Regions from separate parts of the Lysobacter firmicutimachus genome, predicted to be linked through region 2. Evidence: predicted binding sites of a transcription regulator. Region 2 holds the regulator's gene; each other region holds the start of a gene.
The links. Region 2 encodes sigma-54, which starts transcription at its own class of promoters, with help from an activator protein. Its sites were predicted from a motif close to TGGCACGNGCNTTGC; they were not measured.
Positions count from the first base shown of each region.

Region 1 (10,045 bases), 1.1 Mb from region 2:
GGTCGTAGAACATGCCGCCCAAGCCGCGCGGACGCGGGATGTAGGCGCCGTTGACGTGCGGCGCGGCGCCGGGGTCGCCGAGTTCGGTGTTGTTGGAGGAACCCACGCCGCGGATGAAGACTTCGGTCGCGCCCTCCTGATTGGCGATGCTCAGCCCGGGCACGGCGACCTGCATCTGGCGCAGTTCGTTGTTGATGCCGAGTCCGCGCAGATCGTCCTGCGACAAGGCCTGCGCGGTGCCGGCGTACTTCTGCAGGCTCTGCTCGCGGCGCTCGACGGTGACGATCACCGAGTCCAGGTCGGTGGCTTCGCGCGCGCTCGCCGCGGCGCTCGTTTCGGCCGTCGGCGCGGACTGCTGGGCCCAGGCCGGCGCCGCCATCAGCACCGAACAGATCGCAAGACTCAGGCTCGAACTGCGCAAGCGCGCGCTGCTGGACACGGTCATCAGTACATCCCCTCCCCGGGGTCGGCCGGCGGCCGATGGTTGTGGCCTGTGGTGTGCGCGGCTCGAATCGGAGTCGAATCCGAAGCCGGCGGCTGACGATGCGCGGCCGATGTAGCCCGACTATGACAGCGCTGTCAATTTTCCGGACACGATGCGGCGATGCAGCATGGTTTCGAGCCTCAGCCGATCGGGACGGCAAGACCCGTCGTCGGCCTGGACGAGCGTGACCCCAATCACGCATGTGCCTGCCGACGGTCGACGTAAGCGGTTACACGCGCCGGTAGACGCGCGAGTCGTTCGACCAAAGTCGATAGGCCTCCGAACGGACGCGGCGGCCCGGTAAGCGGGTTTGAGGCATCGCTGCATGGCGCAGTGCATCATGCGTTCGCGCGAGCGCGACGGACGCCGAAAAGACGAACCCCGGCCGAAGCCGGGGTTCGCAGGACGGGCAGGCCGATGCCGGCGATGCGGTTACGGCGTGGCGTCGGTGGCTGCGTCGGCGTTGGCGATGCCGGTACCGATCGGCGGAACCGGAGGGATCGGGAACGGGGTGACGTTGGCCTTGATGATGGACTCGATCCCGGCCGGCGACGGCGCGGCGGCAGGCTTGGAGCGCATCAGCGCGACGATGCCGGCCACGAACGGCGCCGCCATCGACGTGCCGCTGTAGTTGGCGTAGCTGGCCGCTCCCGGCGTGGTGGTGCCGCTGTTCAAGGTCGACAGGATGCTCACGCCCGGCGCGGCGACGTCGACCGCCGGCCCGTGGTTGGAGAAGCTGGCGCGCGCGCCGGCCGAAGTGGTCGCGCCGACGGTGATGACGTTGGCGCAGCTGGCCGGCTGGAAGTTGCGCGCGTCGGCGTTGCTGTTGCCGGCGGCGACGACCACCGTCGTGCCGCGCGACACCGCGCCGTTGATCGCGGTCTGGAAGGTCGAGCTGCAGGCGCCGCCGCCGCCCAGGCTGAGATTGATCACGCCGGCCTTGTTGGCGCCCACCGCCGGCACGCCGGCGACCACGCCGCCCGAGGCCCAGGTGATCGCATCGGCGATGTCGACCAGGGTGCCGCCGCACTTGCCGAGCACGCGCGCCGACAGCACTTTGGCGCGGAATGCGGTGCCGGCGACGCCGGTGGCGTTGTTGGTAACGGCCGCGGCGATGCCGGTGACGTGGGTGCCGTGCCAGCTGGACGGGTTCGGCGAGCACCAGTCGCCCGGATCGCTCGGGTCGCTGTCGCGGCCGCCGCCGTCGTTGGCGGTCGCGGCGTTGCTGATGAAGTCGTAGCCGCGCGGCGTGGTCAGGTTGGCGATCAGGTCGGGGTGGTTGGTGATGCCGGTGTCGAGCACCGCGATGACTTCGCCCTGCCCCTGGTAGCCGTTGTCCCAGCCGGTGTTGGCGCGGATGCCCCAGGTGCCGTGCAAGCCCCATTGCGAGGGATAGTTGGTGTCGTTCGGGGTCAGCGCCGGATGGAAGATCGAGTTCGGCTCGACGTATTCCACGTTCGGATCGGCGGCGATGTGCTGCATCAGCGTGGTCGCTTCGGCCACGTCGAGCGGACGGCTGGTTTCGACCAGTTCGGCGCCGGTGGATACCGAGCGCGCGTGCTTGATGCTCAGGCTCCGCTTGCCGAGTGCGCCGACGGCGATGTCGAGGCGGCGCTGGAAGTCGGCGGCCTTGCCCGGCGAACCGGACTTGTAGGCGATGATGAAGCCCTCGACCGGACGATTCGGATCGAGGCTGCTCAGATTGACGCGTTCGGCGGCGAAGCCGGGAACGGCGACGGCGGCGAGGGTGGCGGCCGCCAGGATGTGCCGGCGGAGGTGGCGCTGGGATTGCTGAGACATTGGCGAAACTCCCGTGAGGTTTCGTTTCGTTTGGCCGCGCTAATGCGGCGAACCGTCCTGGTTCTCTCGCGATCGACGATGGAGATACGGCTGCCTTCCGCGATTGCGTCCGGACGTCGTAAGGGATGCAGCGCTATGCATCCGGGCTAGGCAGCCTAGGCAGGAATATTTATTCGACAACGGCTAAACGTCTATTCGTCACATCGGTTCCGTGGCGCCGGATCGGAATTGCGGTTGGCGCGCGGTCGCAGTGGGCAGCGCCGCAGCGCCATCGGTGCGCGAGCCGGTTCGGAACGCGCCGGCGGCGCAACCGAGAGTGGCGTGCCGTCCACCGCCTGCCGGGGATGGATGCCGGCTGCGGCGGTCCGCGTCGCCCAGGGCGCCGGAAAAGCCGGCGTTCACGCCCGCCGCGGCAGTGCGTTTCTCCGGGTGCGCCGCGCGAGCGATCCGTCGCCGCCGCCTTTGTCACGTAGCGGAGTTCCTGCATGTCGACGATACGCATCGCGTTGTCCGGTGCCGTATGCGGCTTGGCGATCCTGGCGTCGCCGGCGGCGGCGAACGAACGGGGCCCGGCGACGATCGATTGGCCGCAGGCGCAGTCCGATATCCGCGCCGACGAAAAGCTCGAGCCCGACACGGTGCGCCTGCTGCGTTCGGCGCCGCCGTGGCGCGCGGCGCGCGCATCGGCCGGGTGTCCAACGACTTCGACGGCGCCGCGACCACCGTCCACCTGCATTTCGATATCAAGGACAGCGTGCGCGTGGGTGCCCGCAGCGAAGTGGTGTTCGTGCCGCCGTACAGCAGCCGGCGCAAGGCGTACGAACGCTTGCTGAGCGGACAGCCCTGACGCCGGTGCGCGGTGCGCTCGCCGTCCGCACCGGCCACGGCGCGCGGCGCGGCGCAGTCGCGGCCGGCCTTTCGCGCGAAAGGCCGGCCGCCGTGGATCAGCTTTCGTACGCCGATTCGCCGTGGCTGGTGATGTCCAGCCCCTCGCGCTCGGCTTCCTCGGCCACGCGCAGGCCGACCACGGCCTTCACTACGACGAAGGCGAGCACCGACACCAGGCCCGACCAGACCACGGTAATGCCGACGCTGAGCGCCTGCACGCCGACCTGTTCGAGGATGCTGTCGTTACCGGCGCCCAGGCCGAAGCCGCCCAGCGCCGGCGAGCTGAACACACCGGTGAGCAACGCGCCGATGATGCCGCCCAGGCCGTGCACGCCGAACACGTCGAGCGCGTCGTCGGCGCGCAGCAGGCGCTTGAGCCCGTGCACGCCCCACACGCAGGCCGCGCCGGCGATGGCGCCGATCGCGATCGCGCCGAACGGCCCGACCGTGCCGCAGGCCGGAGTCACCGCGACCAGTCCGGCGACCACGCCCGAGGCACCGCCCAGCATCGACGGCTTGCCCTTGATCACCGCTTCGACCAGGCTCCAGGCCAGCGCCGCGGCGGCGGTGGCGAGCAAGGTGTTGAGGAAAGCCAGGGCTGCGCCGGCGGTCGCTTCCAGGTTGGAACCGGCGTTGAAACCGAACCAGCCCACCCACAGCAGCGAGGCGCCGATCATGGTGTAGGCGACGTTGTGCGGCTTGATCGCCTCGCGCCCGTAGCCGATGCGCTTGCCGACGAAGTAGGCGCCGACCAAACCGGCGACGCCGGCGTTGATGTGCACCACCGTGCCGCCGGCGAAATCGATCGCGCCCTTGGCGAACAGGAAGCCGTCCGGCCCGTACCAGACCATGTGCGCGATCGGCAGGTAGGCGAAGGTGAACCAGAGCGCCGCGAACAGCAACACCGCGGAGAACTTGATCCGCTCGGCGAAGGCGCCGACGATCAGTGCGCCGGTGATGCCGGCGAAGGTCGACTGGAACGCCACGAACACGTATTCCGGCAACGACACGCCGGCGCTGAAGGTGGCCGCCAGGGCGTCCTTGTTCACGCCCTTGAGGAACAGCTTGTCGAGGCTGCCGATCCAGGCGTTGCCGCCGGCGAAGGCCAGCGAATAGCCGTAGCTGACCCAGAGCAGCACGATCAGCGAGAACACCGCCAGCACCTGCATCAGCACCGACAGCACGTTCTTGGAGCGCACCAGCCCGCCGTAGAACAAGGCCAGGCCCGGCACGGTCATCAACAGCACCAGCAGGGTCGAGGTCAGCATCCAGGCCACATCGCCCTTGTCGACTACGGGCGCAGCGGCGGCGGCCGCGTCCTGGGCGCGCGCGGCGCCGGCGGCGAGCAGCGCCAAGGCCGGCGCCGCGGCCAGGGCCCACGCGCGGGCCGAGGCATGGGGGGACCGCTCGCGCGAGCGGGATTCGATCGTCGTGTACTTCATGGTCGTATCTCGCGTGAGGGTTCAAAGAGCGTCGTCGTCGAGCTCGCCGGTGCGGATGCGCACCGTCGCTTCGACCGGCAGGACGATGATCTTGCCGTCGCCGACCTTGCCGGTGCGCGCGGCGTTCTGGATCGCCTCCAGCGCGGCGTCGAGCAGGCTGTCGGGAACCGCGCACTCGACTTTGAGCTTGGGCAGGAAATCGACGACGTATTCGGCGCCGCGATACAGCTCGGTATGGCCCTTTTGCCGGCCGAAGCCTTTGACTTCGGTGACGGTGATGCCCGATACGCCGACTTCGGTCAGCGCTTCGCGCACTTCGTCGAGCTTGAACGGGCGGATGATCGCAATGATCAGTTTCATCTCGCAGCTCCGTGGATGTCTTGGACGGTGGGGCGCAAAGCGTTCAGAACGCCTTGGTCAGGGTCAGGGTGAAGGCGTCGTCGGCGAGGAAGTGGCCGTGCGCGTTGGTGTACAGCGCCTTCTCGGCGTCGGTGCCGCTGTAGGCGGCGGCGACCGAGAATCCGTTGTCGAAGCTCTTGGTCACGCCGAGCTTCCAGTCGGTGTACTCGAAGTCTTCGTTGTGCTCGATCCACTGCTTGCCGCCGTGCAGGTTGAGCGTCCAGCCGGGCTGGAAGGTCCAGTTGAGGTTGGCGTCGAGGTAGGACGAACCGTCGGAGTCGGCGTAGCCGAACAGATCGGTGACGGCGTAGGAGTACTTGAGCCCGAGCGACACCGCCTCCGACGGCGCCACGCTGCCGCCGAGGTAGATCTCGGTGGTGTTGGGGCTGTTGAAGCCGGACGGATAGTCGCCGGGGTAGTAGTAGGTCAGCACGCCGACGTCGTAGGACACGATCTCCCCGGCCTTGCCGCGGTAGCCCAGGTAAGCGTCCAGTTCCAGGCTGTTGGAGATGTCGTCGCCGACCACCACGGTGTCGGACAGCCAGCTGACGTTGCTGCCCCAGGCGCCGGCGTAGAAGCCGCTGTCGTGGGCGTACTCGATCCCGCCCTGCAGGGCCGGATCCTGATCGGTCTGCGACACGCCGCGGAACAGGTAGTCGCTGGTCAGAGCGATCGAGCCGGTGACCCCGGCGTGCACGGGCACCGCGGCGAGCGCGGCGAAGGCGGCCGTCATGGCCAGGGCGAGCGCGTGCGCGCTCGTGCGCGCCGTGCGGACGCGGCGGGTGACGCGATGATTGGCATGTAACGACATGACGCAGGCTCTCCTCATAAGCGGTGGCCCCTCCCCGGTCATTGCTGCGGGCGTCCCGGTCCCGGTAGCGGGATGCGGTCGCCGATGCGACAGCGGACTCTTCGGTCCGCCTTGCATGGGTCGTTTCGTCCTCCTGCGATCGTTGGCGACGGCGACGGAACCTGCGGACTCTGTCGGTCTCGTGTCGGTTCCGCGATAAAGCGCTTTGCTGCATTTGTTGCGGGTTTCTTCGGCCAAGCCGCTCCCGCGACGGCGGCCGTGGGCCGTCGTCGGGCGGGGGTGGGCGGGTGGCGCCGCCCGGCTTGGAGTTCGTTCCCTGAAAGCGACACGGCCCGGAGCGCTAGCCCCGGGCCGTGTGCCGTTTCATCCCGCTGCGCGCACCGCCGCGCACCGCCGCATCGCATCGCGCCGCGCCGCAGCGAAGCGGCGCAGGCGGACAACGGGCGGTGGTGGGGCGAAAGCGTTCATGGCGGTCGATTGCTCTACGGCGTGGATCGTGCAGTACATCGGGTACTCGAGCGGGCGAACCGGGGGCCGTCCGGAATGCGTTGAAGCGCATTCCGGCCCGGTGAGCGCCCGACCCGCCCGGGGCGGGCTGGACATCCGCCGGTCAAAGACCGCGATACGCCCGTCCTACTGCGCGGCTTAGATCGTGTAGTACATCTGGTACTCGAGCGGGCGAACCGGGAGCCGTCCGGAATGCGTTGAAGCGCATTCCGGCCCGGTGAGCGCCCGACCCGCCCGGGGCGGGCCGGACATCCGCCGGTCAAAGACCGCGATACGCCCGTCCTACTGCGCGGCTTAGATCGTGTAGTACATCTGGTACTCGAGCGGATGAGTCGCCGCGCGGAACTTGGTGACTTCCTGCATCTTCAGCGCGATGTAGCCGTCGATGAAGTCGTCGGTGAACACGCCGCCGGCCTTGAGGAAGTCGCGGTCCTTGTCCAGCGCTTCCAGGGCCTGGTCGAGCGAGTGGCACACGGTCGGGATGCCCTTCTCCTCTTCCGGCGGCAGGTCGTACAGGTCCTTGTCGCTCGGCGCGCCCGGATCGATCTGGTTCTTGATGCCGTCCAGGCCGGCCATCATCAGCGCGGCGAAGGTCAGGTAGCCGGACTGGATCGGGTCGGGGAAGCGCATCTCGATGCGGCGCGCCTTCGGGTTGGCCACGTACGGAATGCGGCAGCTCGCCGAACGGTTGCGCGCCGAGTAGGCCAGCATCACCGGCGCTTCGTAGCCCGGCACCAGGCGCTTGTAGCTGTTGGTGCCCGAGTTGGTGAAGGCGTTGATCGCGCGCGCGTGCTTGAACACGCCGCCGATGTACCACAGCGCCAGCTGCGACAGGCCGCCGTAGCCGTCGCCGGAGAACAGGTTGACGCCGCCCTTGGCGAAGGACTGGTGCACGTGCATGCCGCTGCCGTTGTCGCCTACGATCGGCTTGGGCATGAAGGTCGCGGTCTTGCCGTTGCGGTGGGCGACGTTCTTGATGATGTACTTCATCGTCAACAGTTCGTCGGCCTTGGCGACCAACGAGTTGAACTTGGTGCCGATTTCGCACTGGCCGGCGTTGGCGACTTCGTGGTGGTGCACTTCGACCTCGATGCCGACCTGCTCCAGGGTCTTGCACATCTCGGCGCGGATGTCGTGCAGCGAGTCCAGCGGAGCGACCGGGAAGTAGCCGCCCTTGATGCCCGGACGGTAGCCGCTGTTGCCGCCTTCGTATTCGCGCGCCGAGTTCCAGTGCGCCTCTTCCGAGTCGATATGGAAGAAGGTGTGGCCCATCTCGTTGGCGTAGCGCACCGAATCGAAGATGAAGAATTCCGGCTCCGGACCGAAGAAGGCCTGGTCGGCGATGCCGCTGGACTTCAGGTAGGCCTCGGCGCGCTTGGCGACGCCGCGCGGATCACGCGAGTAGGCCTGCATGGTGGCCGGGTCGAGGATGTCGCAGGTCAGCACCAGGGTCGGATCGGCGGTGAACGGATCCAGGAACGCGGTGGTCGAATCCGGCAGCAGGATCATGTCGGACTCGTTGATGCCCTTCCAGCCGCTGATCGAAGAGCCGTCGAACATCTTGCCGTCCTCGAACAGCGCCGGCTCGACGATCGACTTCGGGAAGGTCACGTGGTGCTGCACGCCACGCATGTCGGTGAAGCGCAGATCGACGAATTCGACCTTGTGGTCCTTGATGAGCTTTTCGACGTGTTCGAGGGACATGACTGATCCGGGATTGGCGATTGGGGATGGGGGATTCGTGCGCAGCGAGGGCGTTGGCGCCGCCTGCCCATAGGGATAGCAAGCGCCATGCCAAGTTTTTCTGATCCGCAAGCGACTGTTTTTTATAAGGATCGTCGTGTCCGCCACGAACGAACGCACCAACCGGATGCACGAAACAGGGGCATTGCACCAAGTTAGTGCAACACGCTTTCCGCTATCCTGACCCGCCGCCGCGCCTCCCCCGACCGCAGCGGCTCGAAGCCGAATCCCCTCTCCCGAATCCCCAATCCCCGCCCCCAAAGCATGACCGACCTGTTAGCCGCCCTGATCCTGGGCATCATCGAAGGCATCACCGAGTTCCTGCCGATTTCGAGCACCGGGCACCTGCTGATCGCCCAGCACTGGCTCGGCCACCGCTCCGACCTGTTCAACATCTCGATCCAGGCCGGCGCGATCCTGGCGGTGGTGGTGATCTACTGGAAGCGGCTGTGGGAGCTGGCCACCGGCTTCGCCCGGCGCGAGAACCGCGACTACCTGTTCAAGCTCGGCGCCGCGTTCGGCGTCACCGCGGTGCTCGGCATCGCGGTCAAGAAAGCCGGTTTCCAGTTGCCCGATCAGGTCCTGCCGATCGCCTGGGCGCTGGTGCTGGGCGGGGTGTGGATGATCGCCGCCGAGCATTTCGCCGCCAAGCGCGCCGCCACGCTCGGCGAGCGCAGCGCGATCACCTGGACTGTGGCGATCCTGGTCGGCATCGCCCAGGTGATCGCCGGCGTGTTTCCGGGCACTTCGCGTTCGGGCGCGACCATCTTCATCGCGCTGCTCGCCGGCACCACCAGCCGCGCCGCGGCGACCGAGTTCACTTTCCTGGTCGGAATCCCGACCATGTTCGCCGCCACCGGCTACGAACTGCTCGACGTGCTCGGCACGCCGGCCGCTGCGAACGAGGACTGGAACGCACTCGGCGTGGCCTTCGCCGCCTCGGCGGTGACCGCCTTCATCGCGGTGAAGTGGCTGCTGCGCTATATCCAGACCCACCGTTTCACCGCTTTCGCGATCTACCGCTTCGTATTCGGCGCGGCGCTGTTGCTGCTGATGCCGTCGGGCAGTTGATCGCTTTCCGGAGCCCGCCATGCACGATCCCGACGAATCCGATCCGCAACGCCTGCTCGACTATCAGGAACTGTCCGCGCCGGAACGCTACGCGGCCTGGCTGGACGCGGTCGCCCGCGAGGGCCGGCTGTGGGTGGCGGTGTCCGGCGAGTACGTGCTGACCCTGTTCGACGACGACGGCCAGGAGCTGCTGCCGGTGTGGCCTTCGGCCGAGACCGCGCGCGCCTCGCTGGCGCCGGCGGCGAACCTCAAGGACTACGCACCGGCCTCGCACGAGCTGGCGGCCTGGCGCGAACGCGCCGTGCCGGCGCTGGAGCAGGACGGCCTGCTGGTCGGCGTGTTCCCGAACGCTCAGCGGCAATGCGCGGTGATCGAACCGGCGCAGGTCTTGGCCCATCTGGATGCACTGCTCGTCGACGGAGCGGTCGGCGACGGCGCGGACAAGAGCGGCGATACGGCGGACAGCGGCATCGATCTCGAACAGGCGCGGCGGGCGCTGGCGCAGAAGTTCGCCCAACCCAAGGACTGAGCGCCGGCTCCCGGCTTTGCCGGCGGCGCGCCGCTAAGATCGCAGCTCCGGCCGGCGCGGTTCGCGGCCTCCGACCAGGAAGGTCCTCATGCATCGGTTGATCTTGGCGCTGTCGCTCGCCGGCGCGATGACGACGGCCGCAGCGGCCGTGGCGGCGGAAAAGCCGCCGGTCGCTACCCAGCCTGCCGCTGCCCAGTCCGTAACCGCCAAGCCGGACGCCCGCCTGGCCGAGCGGCTGCAGTCGGTCGACTGGCGGCCGGTATGGGCCCGCGACGCCCACGGCAGACCGGTAGTCGCATTGAACCTCACGCTCGGGCGCGACCTGCGCGCGCGCTTCCGCAACGGCGCCTACGAACTGATCGGCGTGTGCA
Region 1 covers NZ_JBANDL010000002.1:4,908,845-4,918,889, forward strand. The annotation lists gene V2J18_RS21215 (TonB-dependent receptor) at 1-445, opposite strand, end outside; gene V2J18_RS21220 (S8 family peptidase) at 917-2,284, opposite strand; gene V2J18_RS21225 (hypothetical protein) at 2,949-3,131, shown strand; gene V2J18_RS21230 (ammonium transporter) at 3,229-4,614, opposite strand; gene V2J18_RS21235 (P-II family nitrogen regulator) at 4,636-4,974, opposite strand; gene V2J18_RS21240 (TorF family putative porin) at 5,018-5,824, opposite strand; gene glnA (type I glutamate--ammonia ligase) at 6,626-8,035, opposite strand; gene V2J18_RS21250 (undecaprenyl-diphosphate phosphatase) at 8,339-9,145, shown strand; gene V2J18_RS21255 (DUF2750 domain-containing protein) at 9,165-9,674, shown strand; gene V2J18_RS21260 (META domain-containing protein) at 9,763-10,045, shown strand, end outside.
Region 1: glnA (type I glutamate--ammonia ligase) is a predicted target of sigma-54. The motif match lies at 8,114-8,128, and genes of this name have one in related genera.

Region 2 (10,045 bases):
CTGCAAGCCGATCTCGAAACCAAGAACGTCATCATCCCCAACGTCAAGGTCCGCTATGAAGCGAAAGCCCGCTAACTGGCCGGCGCTGTGCCTGGTCGCCCTCCTGCTGGCGCCGGCGGCCGCGCTCGCCCGCTCGTCGGACCGCAACCAACCCATGGATGCCGGCGCCGACAGCAGCAATTGTTCGATCAGCAACGATTCCGGCCCTTGCGTGCTCACCGGCGACGTCAAGATCACCCAAGGCACGCTGATCATCAATGCCGCGAAGGCCGACATCAAGCGCGCCGGCGGCGAACCCAGCTTCGTCACCCTGACCGGCTCGCAGGCGACCCTGAAGCAGGAGCTCGACGACGGCTCGCCGTTCAACGGCCGCGCCAACAAGATCGAGTACGACATACCCAAGGACACCATCGTCCTGACCGGCAACGCCTACGTCGACAAGAACGGCGACACCATCAAGAGCGAGCGCATCGTCTACAACTCCAAGACCGGCCAGGTCGAGAGCGGCGGCACCGGCGGCCGCGTCAACATGCGCCTGCAGCCCAAGAAAAAGACCGCCGAACCGGCCAAGGGAGGCGGCTGATGCTGGTCGCTCAGGGCCTGCGCAAGGCCTACCGCTCGCGCGAGGTCGTGCGCGACTTCGGCCTGACCCTGGACGCCGGCGAAGTGGTCGGCCTGCTCGGCCCCAACGGCGCCGGCAAGACCACCTGCTTCTACATGATCGTCGGCCTGGTCCCGGCCGACGCCGGCCAGATCGTGCTCGACGGCAAGGACATCACCGCCGAGCCGATGTACGCCCGCGCCAAATACGGCGTCGGCTACCTGCCGCAGGAACCCTCGGTGTTCCGCAAGCTCAGCGTGGCCGACAACCTGCGCCTGGTGCTGGAACTGCGCGAGGACCTGGACAAGGCCGGGATCGAGCGCGAACTGGCCAGCCTGATGGACGAGCTGCAGGTCACCCACGTCGCCGACCAGCTCGGCGCCAGCCTGTCCGGCGGCGAACGCCGCCGGGTCGAGATCGCCCGCGCGCTGGCCGCGCGGCCGCGCCTGATGCTGCTGGACGAACCCTTCGCCGGCGTCGACCCGATCTCGGTCGGGGAAATCCAGCGAATCGTGCGCCACCTCAAGAATCGCGGCATCGGGGTCCTGATCACCGACCATAACGTGCGTGAAACCTTGGGCATTTGCGACCGGGCGTATATCCTGAACGACGGCGGCGTGCTCGCGCAGGGGGCTCCGGACGCGCTGCTGGCCAACCCGGATGTACGCCGTGTCTATCTGGGCGAGACGTTCCGTCTGTAACCTAGCGGTTGCCGGGCGCGAAACGACGCCCGAGGCGTGCGAACCGGCCTGACGCCAATCGCACCAGCCCAAGATCATGAAGCCCCGCCTCCAAGCCGCACTCGGACAACAGCTGGTAATGACGCCGCAACTGCGGCAGGCGATCCGCCTGTTGCAATTGTCGGCCATGGAGCTGGAAGCCGAGCTGGCGACGGCGGTGGAGAGCAATCCCCTGCTCGATTGGACCGAACCTTCCGCCGGCGGCGAAGACGAGCCGCGTCCGGCCGCCGGCGCCGAAGACGGCGGCGAAGCGCCGACGCCCGAGCCGGAATGGACCATGGACGACGGCGAGACCTGGTATGAACGGGTCGGCCCGGCCGACAGCGACGACGAAACCCCGGCCGCCGAGCAGGTCGCCAACGCCGAGACCCTGCAGGACCACCTGCTGTGGCAGCTGCACTTGAGTCCGCTGTCGCCGCGCGACCGCAGCATCGGCGTGGCCCTGATCGAGGCCATCGACGACGACGGCTACCTGCGCGAGCCGATGGACTCCCTCGTCGCCTCGCTCGCGGCGGAGCTGAATCCGCCTCCGGGCGAGGACGAAGTGGTCACTGTGTTGCATCAGGTGCAGCGCTTCGATCCGGTCGGCACCGGCGCGCGCTCCCTGGCCGAATGCCTGAACCTGCAACTCAGCACATTGTCCGACGACACCCCGGGCAAGGCCCTGGCCCAGCAGATCGCCCATGGTCCGCTGGAGCGCCTGCCGCGCATCGGCCCGGCCGGCATCGCCGCCGAACTCAAGCTCGACGTCGCCGACGTCGAAGTGGCCGTGCAGTTGCTGCGCTCGCTGGACCCGCGGCCGGGTTCGCAGATGGGCGCGATCTCCAGCGATACCTACGTCACTCCGGACGTGGTGATCTGGCGCCAGAACGGCCTGTGGCGGGTCGCCCTGGCCGAATCGATGCGGCCGCGGATCAGCATCCACCGCGGCTACGAGAGCATGATCCGCCACGCCAGCGCGTCCGACGCCAGCTACCTGCGCGGCCATCTGCAGGAAGCGCGCTGGCTGCTCAAGAGCCTGGAAGCGCGCGGCGACACCTTGCTCAAGGTGGCCCGCTGCCTGCTCAAGCAACAGGCCGGCTTCCTCGAATTCGGCGACAGCGCGCTGCGCCCGCTGACCCTGCGCGAGGTCGCCAACGAAGTCGGACTGCACGAATCCACGGTCTCGCGCGCGATCGCGCGCAAGTACGCGCGCACCCCGCGCGGGACCCTGCCGCTGCGCGCGTTCTTCGCTTCCGGCATCGACACCGGCGCCGGCGGCGAAGCCTCCAGCACCGCGATCCAGGCCATGATCCGGCGCCTGATCGAGGCCGAGAATCCGCGCAAACCCTTGTCCGACGCGCGCCTGGCCGAAACCCTCAAAGCCACCGGCGTACCGGTGGCCCGGCGCACCGTGGCCAAGTACCGCGAGGCGATGAGCATCCCGTCCTCGCAGGACCGGGTCCGGATCGGCTAGACCGGCCGGGCCGCCACACCCGGCAAACCCGCCGCGTTCGAAAAAACCCTTGCGAATCAATCGCCCGGCCCCGGCTACGACCAAGGTGCTAGGCCGGCCCCTTGCGCCTGCGGCTCAGAGTGAGATGCTGGACACCCTGGCTCCGGCCAGGGCGTGAGCCAGGCTCCGGAGCGATCGCTCCGCGATCCGATCCTGAGCCTGTCTGCATTCATCCGCGACGTGAAGGAGGTCCCCGATGCGCATCGAAACCTACGGCCAGCAGATCGAAGTCACCAACGCTCTGCGCGATTACGTGGAAAGCAAGCTGGCCCGTCTGCAACGCCATTACGACCAACCCTTCGACGTGCGTACCCAGCTCAGTCTGGACAAGCCCGACCACCGGGCCGAGGCCACCGTTTCGCTCGCCGGCCGCACCCTGCATTGCGATGCCGCCGCGATCGACATGTACGCCGCGATCGATCTGCTCGCCGACAAGCTCGACCGCCTGCTGATGAAGCACAAGAGCAAGCTGGTCGATCACCATCGCGGCGAAAGCCTGGCCCGCAACGGCGAACTCGCCTGAGCCCGTAACCGCTTCGCCACAGGCAACGCTTACCGCGTCACCCATCCACGCCGTCATGCCGCTTTACGATTTGCTGAGCGCGCAGCGGGTCGCGATCCTCGACCGAACCGGCGATCGCGATGCCGTGCTCGACCGGGCCGCGCACCTGCTCGCCGACGGCCACGCCTCCGCCGCGCTCGCCCTGCGCACCAGCCTGGGCGAGCGCGAGCGGCTCGCCAGCACCGCGATCGGCCACGGCGTGGCCATCCCGCACGCACGCACCGCCCTGGTCGAGACCAGCCGCGCCGCGTTCCTGCGCCTGGACGCACCGGTCGATTTCGCCGCCGCCGACGGGCAGCCGGTCGACCTGGTACTGGCGATGGCCATTCCCGAGCATCATGTCCAACAGCATCTGCTGTTGTTGGCCGAGCTCGCCGAGCGCTTCGCCGACGCCGGTTTTCGCGAACGCCTGCGCCACGCGGCCGGGCAAGCGGAGCTGGCCGGCTGCCTGCTCGATTACTGCCGGCGCAGCGCGGCCTGAGCCTCCCGCGCACGGTTGCGGCATCGGTCGCGCCGCGTCCGTGACCGCGGTCGGGCTGCGACACGGCCGCGCTTTGCTCGTACACTGCCGCCCCATGAGCAAGAGCATCCGCGCAGGCGATCTGTTCGAACAACAGCGCGACCGACTCGGCCTGCGCTGGATCGCCGGCCAGCGCGGCGACGCGCGCGTGGTCGAAGCGGTCAACACGGTGGCCCGGCGGCCTTCGCTGGCCGGGTATCTCAACGCGATCTACCCGAACAAGGTGCAGATCCTCGGCACCGAGGAACTGACCTGGCTCGACGGCCTGGACTCGCGGCTGCGCTGGGAAACCATCGAGAAGATCATCCAGTTCCGCCCGCTGGCGCTGGTGATCAGCAAGGACCAGCCCTGCCCCGAAGACCTGCGCCTGGCCGCGGAGGAAAGCGACACCCCGCTGTGGGTCTCGCCGCGGCGCGGCCACGAGTTGCTCAACCATCTGCAATACCATCTGGCCCGCGCGCTGGCGCCGCAGATCACCCTGCACGGGGTGTTCATGGAGATCTATTCGATCGGCGTGCTGATCACCGGCGAATCCGGCTCGGGCAAGAGCGAGCTGGCGCTGGAGCTGGTCACCCGCGGCCATCGCCTGGTCGCCGACGACGCCCCGGAATTCACCCAGATCGCGCCGGACGTGCTCGACGGCACCTGCCCGGACATGCTGCAGGACCTGCTGGAAGTGCGCGGCCTGGGGGTGCTCAACATCCGCCAGATGTTCGGCGACACCGCGGTCAAGAACAACAAGTACCTGCGCCTGATCGTGCACCTGACCCGGCCGATGAGCGAGCCGCAGCCGTCCGGCATCGAACGCTTGACCGGCGACACCGGCATCCGCCGGGTGCTCGACCTGGACGTGCCGATGATCACCCTGCCGGTCATGCCCGGCCGCAACCTCGCCGTGCTCACCGAAGCGGCGACGCGCTTGCACAGCCTGCGCATGAAGGGCCTGGACCCGGCCGCGGCGTTCATCGCCCGGCACAGCAATTTCCTGGAGCGTGGCGAATCGTGAGCCCCGAGGTCGAATCCAACCCCGCCGCGGACGCGCCGGAACCGAGTCTGTTCACCCTGGTCATCGTCAGCGGCATGTCCGGCTCGGGCAAGTCGGTGGCGCTGCATACGCTCGAAGACTTGGGCTTCTACTGCGTCGACAACCTGCCTGCCGAGTTGCTGCCGCAGTTCGTGCAGAACGTGATCCGCGCCGAAGACGACATGCCGACCAAGCTCGCGGTCAGCATCGACGTGCGCAACCGCCACAGCGACCTGGCCAACATCCCCGAATGGCTGTCGGCGGTGGGCGCGCTCGGCGCCGACCCGCGCCTGGTGTTCTTCGAATCCGGCGACGCGGTCCTGCTCAAACGCTATGCCGACACCCGCCGGCGCCATCCGCTGAGCCAGTTCGGCCTGGCCCTGGCCGACGCGATTTCGCTCGAACGCCAGGTGCTCAAGCCGCTGCGCCAGATCGCCGACACGGTGATCGATACCAGCGAGTTCAACATCCACCAGCTGCGCCGCCACGTCATCACCGAGTTCGGCCTCGGCAGCGACGCGGGCATGTCGCTGCTGTTCGAATCCTTCGCCTACCGGCGCGGCGTGCCGGCCGATGCCGACTTCGTATTCGACGCGCGCGGCCTGCCCAATCCGCACTGGAATCCGGCGCTGCGACCGCTGTCCGGCCGCGACGGCGGAGTGCGCGAGTACTTGGAGGCGCAGGAGGACGTGAACCTCTACGTTTCCCAGATCAGCCAGTTCCTCGACACCTGGCTGCCGCGACTGCAGGCCGACAGCACCCGCAGCTACGCCACCGTCGCCTTCGGCTGCACCGGCGGCCGCCATCGCTCGGTGTACCTGGCCGAACGCATGGCCGAGCACGCGCGCTTGCGCGGCTGGAACGAAGTGGCCGTGCACCATCGCGAACTCGACTGAGCCGCGTCGGCCTGAACGCGCTCTGAGCCGATACCGGAACGGCGTCATGCGCTCACGAAATTTTCGCGCCTTTGTGGCGCGACGCTTGCACCCGCGCACGTAGCGTCGAATCGCGCCGGTGCCCTCGCGCCGGCGCGTCCGTCCCGCTACGGAGCCGCGAGCATGAACGCCCTTCTTCCGATCCGCCGCTGCGCGCCGCTGTTGCTCGGCCTGAGCGCACTGGCCCTGGCCCCGGCCGTCGTCGCCCAGGAACGCACGCCGCCGGCCCACGAAATGCAACGCACCGAGCCGCCGGTCAACGACCAGCGCGGCGACGCGCGGCGGCCGCCGCCGGTCGACACCGCGGTGCCGCCGGCCTTCGCCGAGGTCGACAGCAACGGCGACGGCGCGATCAGCCGCGATGAAGCGGCGCTGGATGCCCGCTTGGCGGCGAACTTCTCCAGCCACGACCTCGATGGCGACGGCCGCCTGTCGATCGCCGAATTCCAGGCCGGCCACGGCCAACGCAGCGGCGACAAGTAAGCCGCGCCCGACGCGCCCCGCTCGCCGCCGCGCGGCGTTTGCCCTGTTGGGACGCATGCGGTCGAAGCTACTTCGGCCGCGGCCGCCGCCCGGCCTCCATCGCCAACCCGCGAACTCGTCCGCGAACAAGGAGCCTGCCATGATCCCCGTCCCCCGTCGTCCGACCCCATACCGCCTGGCCGTCGCACTCGGCGCCCTGCTGGGCGCCGCCGCGCTCAGCGCCTGCCAGCGTCCGGAACCGACACCGCCGGCCGAGCCGGCGGCGACCGCACCGGCGTCCACCGAGCCGGCCGCACCGCCGGCCGCCCCGAACGCAGCGACCGGCGACGCCACCGCGCCCGCGCAGTTGCCGCCGCCGGCCGAAACCCCGCCCAGCGACGCACCGCCCAGCGACACGCCGCCGGCCGTGCCGACCCCGACCGATCCGAGCACCCCGCCGCCTCCGGCGGAAGACAAATCCGCGCCGCCTCAGACCTGAGCGCGACGCGTCGGGGCAGGCCGCGATCGCCTCCCCGACGATGCCGCGACCGGCTCCGTGCCGGCCGCGGCACAGGCCCCGGCCGTGGGATTGGCCGCGGTTCGGCGCAGCTCGCCGCCGCTCGCCGCATTTGGCGCTTCCGGCCTGTCACCCCGCTCTGCTAAGTTGACGCCATGTCCGTAGGCGTCCTTCTCATCACTCACACCGGTATCGGCAGCGCGCTCGTCGCGGTGGCCAACCGTTTGCTCAATCCCCTGCCGCTGCGCACCGAGGCCTTCGAAGTGCCGTTCGACGCCGATCTGGACGCGCTGCTGCCGCAGGCCAGTGCGGCCCTGCGCCGGGTCGACGACGGCGATGGCGTGCTGGTGCTGACCGACTTGTACGGCGCTTCGCCGAGCAACCTGGCTGCGCGCGTGGCCCACCTCGGCACGCCGGTGCGGCGGGTCTCGGCCTTGAACCTGCCGATGTTGCTGCGGGTGATGAACTACGCCGAACTCGAACTCGACCAACTGCCGGTGATCGCCGCCGCCGGCGCCCGCAACGGCGTCATCCAGGACGATGCCTGACCGCATGACGCACCCCGCATTTCCGCTTACGACATCCCCCGTTTCGAACATCGCGTTGACCATTGCCTGAGGACCCCGACATGATCGAACGCGAACTCACCGTTTCCAATCGTCTCGGCCTGCACGCCCGCGCCACCGCCAAGCTGGTGCAGGTGCTGTCGGCCTTCCGCAGCAACGCCACGCTCACCGCCAAGGGCCGCGAGGTCAACGCCAAGAGCATCATGGGCGTGATGCTCTTGGCCGCCGGGCAAGGCACTCCGGTCAAATTGCGGGTCGAGGGCGAGGACGAAGCCCACGCGGCCGACGCCGTGATCGCCCTGTTCGACCGCCGTTTCGACGAAGACAGCTGAGGAGGCGCGGATGCGGCAGGAATTCCAGGGTCACGGCGCCTCCCGCGGCAGCGCGCTCGGCCGCGCCCGGGTCCGCCTGCCGCACGCGCTGGAAGTCGCCGAAGAACGCATCGCTCAACACCAGGTCGAGGCCGAGCTGGGCCGGCTGCACGCCGCGATCGACAGCGTGCGCCAGGAAATGCACGCCCTGCGCGAGCGCCTGCACGGCGCCCTGGCCCACGAGGTCGGCGAATTCCTCGATCTGCACACCCTGCTGCTCGACGACCCCGAGCTGCTGCAGGGCCTGGACGAACTGATCCGCACCGGCCATTACGCCGCCGACTACGCTCTGCGCCTGCAGCGCGACCGCATCGCCTCGGTGTTCGAGGCGATGGACGACGCCTATTTCCGCAGCCGCGTGGACGACATCGACCAGGTGATCGGGCGCATCCACGCCGCCCTGCACCGGCGCGACCACGACACCCAGGGCGTGGCCGGCGAGATCCTGGTCACCGACAACGTCGCCCCGGCCGAACTGGCGCAACTGCAGGCGCAGGGGGTGATGGCGATCGTGACCGCGGCCGGCAGCGCGCTCTCGCACAGCGCGATCCTGGCCCGCAGCCTGCATCTGCCGCTGGTGGTCGGCGCCGCCCAGGCCCTGCTGAAGATCAACGACGGCGATGCGCTGGTGGTCGACGGCAACACCGGCGCGGTGATCCTGGAGCCCGATGCCGCCGATCTGCGCGCGCACCGCGCGCGGGTGCGCGAGCTGGCGCGCGAGCGCAAGCAGTTGCACCGCCTGCGGCGCGAACCCACCCGCACCACCGACGGGGTCGACATCAAGCTCTACGCCAACGCCGAATCGCGCGACGACGTGGCCGAGGCGCACGCGCTGGGCGCGGCCGGGGTCGGCCTGTACCGCACCGAGTTCCTGTTCCTGCAGCGCAACGAGCTGCCCGACGAGGACGAGCAGTTCCGCGCCTACCGCGATGTGGTCCTGGGCATGACCGGCCGCAGCGTCACCATCCGCACCCTCGACCTGGGCGCGGACAAGGCCGACAAGACCGGCCTGGCCTTGCGCGACGAGCCCAACCCGGCCCTGGGCGTGCGCGGCGTGCGCCTGTCGATGGCGCGCGACGGCCTGCTCGAGACCCAGTTGCGCGCGATCCTGCGCGCCTCCGGCTACGGCCCGGTGCGGGTGCTGGTACCGATGATCAGCTGCGCCGAGGAAATCCGCACCGTGCGCCGGTTGATGCAGCAGGTCGCCGCCGACCTGCGCAAGCAAGGCCACGAGGTCGCCGACAAGATTCCGCTCGGCGCGATGATCGAAGTGCCGGCCGCGGCGATCGCCCTGCCCGGCTTCATCCATGCCGTCGACTTCCTGTCGATCGGCACCAACGACCTGGTCCAGTACCTGCTCGCCGTCGACCGCAACAACGAAGCGCTCGGCAACTTGTACACGCCGCTGCACCCGGCGGTGCTGCGGGTGATCCGCGACGTGATCCGGTTGGCCCGCGCGCGCGGCAAGCCGGTCGCGGTATGCGGCGAAATGGCCGGCGATGCCGCCTTCGCGCCGCTGCTGCTGGCATTGGGGCTGGAGGAATTCAGCCTGCACCCGGCGACCTTGCTGGAAGTGCGCCGCGCGATCCGCGGCCTGCATCTGGACAGCCTGCGCAAGCGCGCACCGGCGCTGATGCGCGCACGCGACCGCGCCGGCATCGAGGCCTGGCTGAACGCCTGAGCGCCGCGGCCGCTCCGGCCCGACGCGCCTTGCCGCGGCCGCGCGCTCGACGGCGGACGGCGGACGGCGGACGGCAGAGACTGGACCGCGGCCCGATCCGGGCTGGGCTTTATCGGCACGAGGGGCGATAATCCACGCATGAACGTCTGACTTTCGCCGGCTTCGTGGCCGCGTCCGTCACCTGCGAGGAAGTACCGCATGGCCGAAGCCGTCCGCCACGACAAGACCGCGCGTCAGCTGCGCCTGCTGTCCGATGCGCTCGACAGCGGCCGCCTCGGACCGGTGCGCCGCCTGGTCAACACCTTGTCGCCGGCCGAGATCGGCAACCTGCTCGAATCGCTGCCCCCCGGCAAGCGCGTGGTGGTGTGGGGCCTGGTCGACCCCGAGGACGACGGCGAGGTGCTGGTCCACGTCGGCGACGAAGTGCGCGAAAGCCTGCTCGCGGACATGGACACCGACGAGATCGTCGCCGCGGTCGAAGACCTCGACATCGACGACCTCGCCGACCTGGTCGAAGACCTGCCCGACACGGTCATCGACGAAGTCCTCAAGTCGATGGACCGTGAGAACC
Region 2 covers NZ_JBANDL010000002.1:3,793,930-3,803,974, forward strand. The annotation lists gene lptC (LPS export ABC transporter periplasmic protein LptC) at 1-75, shown strand, start outside; gene lptA (lipopolysaccharide transport periplasmic protein LptA) at 56-583, shown strand; gene lptB (LPS export ABC transporter ATP-binding protein) at 583-1,302, shown strand; gene V2J18_RS16445 (RNA polymerase factor sigma-54) at 1,379-2,797, shown strand; gene hpf (ribosome hibernation-promoting factor, HPF/YfiA family) at 3,033-3,359, shown strand; gene V2J18_RS16455 (PTS sugar transporter subunit IIA) at 3,415-3,879, shown strand; gene hprK (HPr(Ser) kinase/phosphatase) at 3,974-4,924, shown strand; gene rapZ (RNase adapter RapZ) at 4,972-5,838, shown strand; gene V2J18_RS16470 (EF-hand domain-containing protein) at 6,001-6,360, shown strand; gene V2J18_RS16475 (hypothetical protein) at 6,500-6,838, shown strand; gene V2J18_RS16480 (PTS sugar transporter subunit IIA) at 7,012-7,404, shown strand; gene V2J18_RS16485 (HPr family phosphocarrier protein) at 7,485-7,754, shown strand; gene ptsP (phosphoenolpyruvate--protein phosphotransferase) at 7,765-9,474, shown strand; gene mgtE (magnesium transporter) at 9,673-10,045, shown strand, end outside.

Region 3 (10,045 bases), 1.8 Mb from region 2:
ACGCATCCAGCGGGGCGCAGGCGCTCCCGGCCGCGGCCGCCGTGCCGCGCAGTTACTACGCCTACTTGCTGATCAGCACCGTGCTCGCCTTCGGTCCGGTGCAGGTGCTATTGCCGCTGCTGCTGGTCGAACGCGGCGATGCGCGCTATTTCCTGATCTATCTGGCCCAGTTCGCCGGCATCGCCGTCGCCGCGCCGTTGGCGGCGCGCGCCACCGATCCCATGCGGGCGGTGCTGCGCAAAATCCTGCTGTGCTGGGCTGCGGCCGCCCTCGCCTATGCCCTGCTCGCCGCCAGCGCCGCGCTGCCGCCGACCCTGGCCGCGTTCTGCCTGCTCGCGGCGGCATCGAACTACTACGGCATCCAGTCGCTGTCGTGGCTGCAGCGCAATGCCGATGCGCAGCGCATGGGCCGCGAGATGACCTGGTTCTCCGCCGCGACCATGGGCGCGATGCCGCTGGCGACGCTGTTCGCCGGCCTGCTCGCCGACCGCCTGCGCCTGGCGCCGGCGGCCGCGGCCCTGGCCGCGGCGATCGCGCTGTGCCTGCTGGCCGGAGTCGTCCATCTGCAACGCGGCCTGCGCCGCGCGGAGTACGAAAACGCCCCGGGGGCGCAGGCCCCCGGGGCTCGCGTGCGATGACGGCCGTAGCGCCGGCCGCCGCCGCGGCGATCACTGCGTCTTGAAGCCGTACATGAAGGTCGCCGGCGCGCCGGTGGTGGCGCCGAAGGTGCCGGGGTTGGGATTGGTGTTGCCGGCGCCGCCGACGCCGTCCCAGTTGGTCTGGCCGAACGAATACAGCCCCGCACCGACGATGGACAGCGCGTTCAAGGCCGCGGTCTGGGTCGGCGCCGCACCGTAGAAGGTGACGAAGCTGCGCGAAGCGCCGACCGGCAGCACGCCGAAGCGGAAGTCCATGTGCGATCCCAGGTCGCCGGGGCCGAAGTCGGTCATCGGTCCCGACGTGCCGCTGTTGGCCGCCAACGGGTCCAGCGAATTGAAGCCGTTGTTGTTCCAGGCCAACAGGAACGGCGAAGCGCCGGCCATGGTGATGTACTCGGAGAACGTGTTCGGCGGGATGTCGTAGTCGATGCCGCGGGTGTAGCGCAGGTCGTTGACCGGCGTGCGGCCGATGTTGTCGATCTTGACGTCGACCCGGTACAGATAGCTGGTCGCGGCGATCGGCGTGTACTGGTGGGTGACGCGGAAGGTGTTGCCGACGTTGACCACCGACGTCGCCGTGCTCGGGGTGTAGGTGAAGCTCACCACCGACACGTTGCTGGTGCCGGCGCAACGCGAAGTGCGCCCGCTCACCGGCGCCGCCGGATCGGCGTTGGCCACGCCCCAGCCTTCGCACGGTGCGCCCGGCGCCGAAGCTTCGCCGTTGGTCGGCATGTAGCGCAGGCCGACCAGGCGGGTGCCGTAGCGGCCGCTGGACAGGTCGATGTTCGGGCACTCGATGTTGAGGTAGCCGGTGCTGGACACGCCGAGCTGGACGATGCCGTTGTTGATCAGTCCCGGGCAGCCTTCCGGCGGGTCCAGCGCGCAGGCATAGCCCCAATCGCTGGCCTGCAGCAGCGGGGTGTCGACGCGGCGGAACTCGGGAATCCGGATCGGATGCGGCAGAGGTTGCTTGTACGGCAGGTCGACCGGCACCGCGGCCGGCTCCCAGGGATCGGCGCAGCCGGTGTTCAAACCCGGGTCGACCTGGACGAAGTACACGTCCTGCGCATCGCCGACGCCCTGCCAGTCGCCGTAGGTGTCGCCGGCGAGGATGAAGCGGTCGCGCTTGCGGTCGATCGCGTACAGGCTTTCGCGGAACTTGTCGCCGAAGCGGCGCGGGCCCAGGCCGCCGTAACGCAGCAGGTCGCGGTGGTTGGCGGCGAGCAGGAAGCCCTGGGTGCCGGCGATGGTGCCGACCACCGCCAGCGCGCCGTCGCGGCCGTCGAGGGTGCGCGCCTCGACCACGTCGAAGGCGGTGAAACTGGCCTGGGCGCGGTCCTGCCAGACCGATTGCACTTTCGGCGCGCAGGTCAGACGCGAGTAGCGCGCCATATAGACCTGGGCGTTGCCGCCGCCGAGCGTGCTGGCGGCGCCGACCAGCACGGTCTCGCCCTGATAGTTCGGGCTCAACAGCGCGGCGAGTCCGTGGAAGTCGCGGTGGTCCTGACCGGTGGCGAGCACGCTGCTGCACACCGGCGCGCCGCCGCCGTCGGTACGGAACATCAGGCCGCCGCGCGCCGTGCCCGACCAAGCCGAACCGGCCACCACCAGATCGGTGTAGCCGCCGGTGCCGGCCAAGTTCTCGGTCACCGCACGGAAGCGCAGATTCGGCCAATCGCTGCCGCCGTCGTAGTCCTGATCCCAGATGACGTTGCCGGCCGGGTCCAGGCGCGCGATACGACCGAAGCTGCGGCCGTTGCGGTCGATCTCCTCGCCGACCACCACGATCTGGCCGTTGCCGGCGGTGCTCGACACGGTGGTGCCGCCTTCGATCAAGTCGTAGCCGGTGGCGCGGTGCGAGGGATCGAGATTGTCCAGCAGCGTGGTCCAGCGCGGATACCCCTTGCAGTCGATCTGCAACACATAGACGAAACTGCCGTCGCCGACGGTGACCGCACCGGTCACGGCGAAACCGCGTCCGCCGGTCAGTTCGATCACGCCGAACGCGTTCGACAGTTTGCTGCCGGCGATCGGATACGCCTGCTGCCAGGTATTCAGGCCGGGATTGTCGGTGACGCCGCTGTCGTTGGCTCGGGTGACCAGGACCTGTTCCTGGCCGTCGCTGGAGCGGCGCGTGCCGACGGTGACCGAGCCGCCGCCGGGACAGAAGTTGACTGTCTTGACGTCCTCGCCGCGGTCGCGCCAAGGTTGGTTGCCGTAATAGGTTTCGAAGTTCTGCGCCTGCGCCCAGGGCGCGGCCAGCATCAGGCCCGCGGCCAACACGGCGGCAAGCCGCCCTGCGCTGCGGTTACGTCGCATGCGTTCCATATGCGCCTCGCTGCGGATCGTCCGGTGGATGGGGACAGCTCCCCGACCCTAGCCCCGCAAGCGCCGCCTGCCGAGGAACAATCCGGGGCGATACCGGGACAAACCGGGAACGATTCGCACGAACGGACCGACGTCGCACTGCGACGGATCGGAGCGCGACGTTAAAGCCTGCAAGCCGTCACGGTCGCGACGAGAACCACGCTGGCGCCAGCGCCTCAGCGAAGCGCAACGGGCCATGCGTACGCGCACCGTGGCGCGTTGCGGGCTCGCCGGCACCGATGCCTTCGGCTGGCGTTAAAGCCTGTAACGCGTCACAGCCGCAGTCAACGACCGCTGAGCCGGGCGCGCGGACCGACGAGCGTCCGTCGCCGGCGACCGCGCATCCCGTTCGTCGTGCGCTCCTCTCCGACCGCTTCCGCCTTCACGGCGCTTCGCCGATCAACTCCACCTCGGCCAGTTCGATCGCGCCGCCCTCGCCGACCAGGCGCAGGCGGTAGCGGCTGTAGCTCGCCGGCTGCGCCAGCGCGAACGCACGCGTCTGCCGGCGCCAGGCGAAGGCCTGGCCGCTGCGCTCGTCGAGGGTGGTCCACTGCTCGCCGTCGTTGGAACCTTGCAAGGCCCAGGCCTGGGCATCGCCGCGCTTGGCCGAGGAAGTCAGCGTGTACAGATGCACCGTCGCCGGACGCTTGAAGGTCCAGGCGATCGACGGCATCGGCACGTTCAGACGCACGCCGGTGCCGGAGTCGTCGTCGAACAAGGCCGCCGCCTGCTTGGCCGCGATGCCGGCCACGGTCGCGTTGTCGCGCCGGCCCAGGTCGCGCCAGGGCGTCGGCTTCTCGCCGTCGGCGCTCAACGATTCCGGCAGCGCCTGCGGCGCGCTGGCCCAGTTCGACGGCGACGGGCCCATGCGGAAATCCAGCACCGCCCCTTGCGCCAGCAGTTCGTGCGGCAGCGTCAACCGGTCCCAGGGCTCGCCGTTGACCCGCAGCGACTGCACGTAACGGTTGCGCGCCCCGACTTTGGGCGCGTTGATGCGCAACTCGCGCCCGTTCTCCAGGCGGATGCTCATCCGCTCGAAGCGCGGCGCGCCGATCACGTACTCCGGCGAGCCCATCCGCAGCGGATAGAAACCGGCGGCGCTGAACAGCCACCACGCCGACATCTCGCCGTTGTCCTCGTCGCCCGGATAGCCCTGGCCGATCTCGCCGCCGACGTACAACCGGTCGAGAATGTCGCGCACTTTCTCCTGAGTCCGCCACGGCTGGCCGGCGGCGGCATACATGTAGGGAATGTGGTGCGAGGGCTGGTTGCTGTGGCCGTACTGGCCCATGCGTACGTCGCGCGCTTCCAGCATCTCGTGGATCACCTGGCCGTAGCTGCCGACCTCGAACAGGCCGGGCGTGGCGAAGAACAGGTCGAGCTTGTTGCCCAGCGCGACCCGGCCGCCGTACAGCGCCGCCAGGCCGGCGCCGTCCTGCGGCGCGTGGAAGGCCATGTTCCAGGCGTTGGTCTCGGTGTAGTCGCCGCCCCAGCGCAGCGGGTCGAACTCGCTGGCGGTGTAGCGCCAGCGGCCGTCGCGATGACGACCGACGAAGAAACCCAATTGCGGATGGAACAGGTTGACGTAGCCCAGCGCGCGATTGCGGTAATAGACCGCATCGTCGGCGTAGCCGGCGCGATAGGGATCGTCGGCCGCAGCCTCCTGCGCCAGCGCCGCGGCCAAACGCCCGATGGCGAAGTCGTTGATGTAACCGTCCATCGACCAGGACAGGCCCTCGCCGACGGTGGTGTCGGTGTAGCCGGTAAAGATCGCCCGCTCGATGCCCTTGCGCCCCGCGCCCGGAATCGGGCTGACGCTGGAAGCATTGCGGATCGCCGACTGATAGAACGAACGCACGTCGAAATTGCGCACGCCCTTGAGCCAGGCGTCGGCGAAGGCGACGTCGGAACTGGTGCCGACCATCAGGTCGGCATAACCCGGCGAAGACCAGCGCGCGATCCAGCCGCCGTCGCGGTACTGCTGGACGAAGCCGTCGATCATCTCGCCGGCCTGGGTCGGCGCCAGCAAGACATAGGCCGGCCAACTGGTGCGGTAGGTGTCCCAGAAGCCGTTGTTGACGAACACCTTGCCGTCGACCACGGTCGCGCCGGTGGCGGTATCGCCATCGGCGCCGGCAGGGGGCGCGAACGGGCTGGCGTAGCGGTACACCGGCTGTTCTGCGGTGCCGGTGTTCTCGTAGCCGCTGTTCGGATACAGGAACAGGCGGTACAGGTTCGAGTACAAGGTGGCGCGTTCGTGCTCGGGCGCGCCTTCGATGCGCACCGCGCCGAGCTTGGCGTCCCAGGCCGCGCGGGCGCGCTCGCGCACCGCGTCGAAGCCCTCGTCGGCGCCGATTTCCAGCGCCAGGTTGCGCTTGGCCTGTTCGACGCCGATGAGCGAGGTGGCGATGCGCATCGTCAATTGCCGCGACGGCTCGGCGCCGAGGTCGAAGCCGTACCAGGCCGACACGCGGTCGCGGCCCTTCTCGCGCGGCAGGCGCTCGCCGCCGCGCACCGGCCGGTCGAAACGCGCGTAGAAGTACAACCGGGTCGCGCCGGTCGACAGCGAACTGCGGCTGTCGCTCCAGCCGCTCAGGCTGCCGTCGTCGGGATTCAGCCGGATATCGCCGTGCTCGTCGCGATGATCGAACAGCAATTGCGCGTTCGCGTCCGGGAAAGTGAAGCGCAGCATCGCGGCATGATCGGTCGGGGTCAGCTCGGCGACCAGGCCGTTGTCGAAGCGCACCCGGTAGTAATCGGCGCGCGCGGTCTCCTGGTCGTGGCCGAAGCTCAGCGCGCGCTTGCCGCGGTCGAACTCGGGCCGGGCGGTACCGATCGCCGGCAGGACGTGGAAGGTCTGGCGGTCGCCCATCCACGGGCTGGGCTCGTGCGACAGTGCCAGCGCCTCCAGGCGCGGCCGGTTGTCGTCGCCGTTGCGCTCCTGGTACTGGTAGATCCAGTGCGAACCGGCGTTCGTCGTCGGGGTCCAGAAATTGAAACCGTGCGGCAACGCGACCGCCGGGAAGGTATTGCCGCGCGAGAAACGCGCATTGGAATTGCTGCCGCGACGGGTGTCGACGTAGTCGCTGGGCCGCGGCGCCGGGCCCTTCGCCGCCGGCATGCGCTCGATGCGCAGATCGTCCAGCCAGCCGCGAAACGGCGCAGCGTGGTCGGCATCGTGCACGACCAGGATGCGCCGCACGCGGCGTCCGGCCGCGACGTCGCCGATGCGGCTGGAGACGGCATTCCATTGGTCCGGATACAGCAGCCGCGCCAACCCCTGGCCGCGCGCGGTCAGCGGCTGGCCGTACCGGTCCAGCGGCGCGCGCTGCGACAGCCGGCTGCCGTCGTCGAATTCCAGATCGACCGCAACGAAGCCGGAAGTGTTGCGCAGGCCGTCGGCCGGCACCGTCGCGCGCCGTCCCGACACGCGCTCGTCCGACAAGGGAAATACGCGATAGGACAGCACGCTGTCCTTGCTCAGCGCCAGATCGACGTCGAACGCGTGCAGGCGTTGTTCGTGCCCGCCCTCGCCTTGATAGCGCAGCGAGCGCAATCCGGTGAAGCCGACGCCGGGCTTGGCGGTCAAGGCCGCGCCCGCGTCCGGGCCACCGTCCACATGCAGCGAGCCCGGCACGTCGGGAGCGGCTGCGGGTACCGCTTCGCCGGTTTCGAACGAGGTCGAGAAGCTGCGCGGCGCCGCCGCGAACGCCGGCCAGGCCAATGCGATCGCGACCGCGATCGAACAACGGCGTGCGATCCGACGGCTTGCGACATCCTGCGGCCGGCCGCGACCGCGGCGAGCGTTATGACCCAACGACATGCCCCGCTCCCATGCTTGCGCGGCGTCACGCTTCGCCCGTTGGCGAATATTCGATACGCCGTTTCACCCGATTTAAATCGATCTAAATCGAGACTGTCAAACCGCGCCGCAGCATTGCGAACGTATCCAGGCAATGCGCAAAAGCCAATCGGGACAAGCACTTCGCTGCAAAAATCAAGCCCGCGATTCACGAGTCTTTGGCATAGCTTTTGCGTCAATGAGGGCAAGCCTCAATGTGACTTAGCTCACATTTTTTCATTCGCGTCACGGACCGGTCGCGTCTTCCCCACGGATCTTGGTGGTTCATGCCGATTACGCATCGCCTTGCTTACGCCCTTGCCTTCACCTTGGTTTCTGCGAGCTCAATCTGCCCTTTTTCGTCAGTTTCAGCCACTGAGAGTCAACCCAAGCCCCTGAACCCCCTGCCCGAGATCGAGCGCCTGCGCGCCGACCGGCAGTGGCTGGCGGCCCTGGCACAGATCGAAGCCGGCCTCGCCGTCCGTCCCGGCGACGAGGCGCTGTATCGCCTGCAGGTGTTGACCCTGGCCGATCTTGGCAACGCCTACCGCGCTTGGAGCCTGTACCGCGAACGTCCCGGTTTGTTCAGCGCCGAAGAACGCCAGCGCCTGGAATCCAATCGCCTGGCGCGGATGGTGGTGTGGGGCGGGCTGTATCCGGAGAACGAAGCGCAGCGGCTGGAGGAAATCCGCGCCGCGCGCAGCGCGATGGCCGAGTACCGCCAGAGCCAGAGCGACAGCCAGCGCCAGGCCGACCTGCGCACGCGCTTCGACGAGCTGGTGATGCTCAACATCCTCGAACGCCACGCCGACACGGTGCAGAACTACCGCCAGTTGCAGGCCGAAGGCGTCCAGGTGCCGCTGTACGCCCTGGCCCGGGTCGGCGCCTCGTTGCTGGCCGCGCGCCACCCCGAGGAAGCGGCGACGGTGCTGGAGCGGGTCGTGCGCGAAATGCCGGAAGACCACGACTCGCAGCTGCAGCTGGCCTATGCCTATTCCGAGGCCGAGCGCTTCGACGACGCGAAGAGACAACTGCAGAAGATCAAGGCCGCCGAGCCCGCCTTCGTACGCGTGCCCGGGGCCAAGGTCAGCCACGCCAACTGGCGCCACTACGACGCCGACACCAACCTGATCATGGTCGGCCTGTACGGCGAGGACACCGTCGGCGCACAGCGCGATCTGGAAGCGCTGGCGGCGATCGGCCCGAACAACGCCGGCCTGCAGACCAACCTCGGCGTCGCCTACCAGCGCCGCGGCTGGACCGAGCGCGCGCTGGAACGCTTCCGCATGGCCAGCACCCTGGAACCGACCAGCGTCGGCGCGCGGATCGGCCAGATCGGCGCCTACCTCGAACACGACCGGGTCGATCTGGCGCGGCCGATCCACGACGAGCTGTTGGCGCGCCGCGAACGCGACGTGCAGGTGCGGCAGATGCGCGAGTCCTGGGACAGCCGGCTGGGCTGGCAGTGGCAGGTGTCGACCTCGAGCCATCGCAGCCGCGCCGACGGCGGCGGCGACAGCACCTCGCCGCTCGGCAGCCGCGACGGCGCCCACCGCGCCGAAATCCGCAGCCCGCTGATCCACGATCGCTGGCGCCTCACCGCGCACGCGCAAGACGCCTGGGCCGACTACCCGGGCGAACGCGTGCACGACCGCCGCCAGGGCGTCGGCGCGCTGTACGCCTACGACCGGCTCAGCCTGGGGTTCGGCGTCGACCGCGCCAGCGACCGCTGGCTCGACCGCGACGACCGCACCGGCTATTACCTCGACGCCGGCTGGCGCTTCAACGACGCCTGGCGCGGCAGCGCGTCCTGGTACCGGCAGTCGCCGGACGCTTCGCTGCAGGCGCGCCGCGCCGGCATCGACGCCGACGCGCTGAGCCTGGGCCTGCGCTGGACGCCCAGCGACCGCACCGCGGTCGCCGCCAGCGTGCAACAGCTGCGCTACAGCGACGACAACCGCCGCAGCGCGTTCGCGCTGTCGCTCGACCAGCGCGCCTATACCCGCCCGCACCTGCAGCTCGACGGCCTGGCCGACCTCTCGGCCAGCCGCGCCAGCCGCCGCGATGCCGACGTGCCCTACTTCAACCCCAGCCGCGACGCCTCGCTCAATCTCGGCCTGCGCCTGAACCACGTCGCCTGGCGCCGCTACAGCCGCCACCTGCTGCAACGCTTCACCGCCTACGCCGGCCCCTACTGGCAGCAGGGCTACGGCAGCGCCTGGATTCCGCAGCTGCGCTACGAACACGAATGGGGGCTGGGCACCGGCCGCAAGCTGACCTACGGCCTGAGCTGGTCGCGCCCGGTCTACGACGGCCAGCGCGAGGAACGACTCGGCTTCGATCTGAACTTCCGTTGGGGAGAGCAATGAACATGGATCTGCGACTCCCCGCCGCCGCTCGCCACGCCTGGGCCGCGCACACGCTGCGCAGCCTGTTCGCCGCCGCGGCCCTGGCCCTGGCCGCGCTGGCGCCGGCCCAGGCCGACGAATTGCTGGTGCTGAGCTACCACGATGTGCGCGACGACGTCGCCCGCAAAGGCGATCCCGACGCTTATGCGGTCAGCACCCAGAACTTCGCCGCCCACCTGGACTGGCTGGCCGGCCACGGCTACCACCCGGTGTCGCTGAGCCAGGTCATCGCCGCCTCGCGCGGCGAAAAGCCGCTGCCGCCCAAAGCGGTGCTGCTGACCTTCGACGACGGCCTGCGCAGCATCTACACCCACGCTTTCCCGCTGCTGCGCGCCTACGGTTACCCGGCGCTGATGGCGGTGGTGACCTCCTGGGTCGACCTGCCGCGCGACCAGCAGGTCGACTACGGCCCGCGCATGTTCACCCACGACGACTTCGTCACCTGGGACCAACTGCGCGAGATGCAGGCCTCGGGCCTGATCGAAGTCGCCTCGCACAGCCACGCCCTGCACCGCGGCGTGACCTCCAACCCGCAGGGCAACAGCATGCCGGCGGCGATCACCCGGGTCTGGGACCCCAAGGCCGAGCGCTACGAGACCGAGGCCGAGTACCTGGCGCGGATTCGCAAGGACCTGGGCGACAGCGTCGCCGCGATCAAGCGCGAACTCGGCGTCGCCCCGCAATCGGTGGTGTGGCCGTACGCGGCCTACAACAGCCAGACCAACGCCATCGCCGACCAGCTCGGCATGCAGGTCACCTTCGACCTGGAA
Region 3 covers NZ_JBANDL010000002.1:1,992,927-2,002,971, reverse strand. The annotation lists gene V2J18_RS08785 (MFS transporter) at 1-638, shown strand, start outside; gene V2J18_RS08780 (hypothetical protein) at 669-2,987, opposite strand; gene V2J18_RS08775 (GH92 family glycosyl hydrolase) at 3,409-6,849, opposite strand; gene pgaA (poly-beta-1,6 N-acetyl-D-glucosamine export porin PgaA) at 7,155-9,236, shown strand; gene pgaB (poly-beta-1,6-N-acetyl-D-glucosamine N-deacetylase PgaB) at 9,239-10,045, shown strand, end outside.
Region 3: pgaA (poly-beta-1,6 N-acetyl-D-glucosamine export porin PgaA) is a predicted target of sigma-54. The motif match lies at 7,048-7,062, and genes of this name have one in related genera.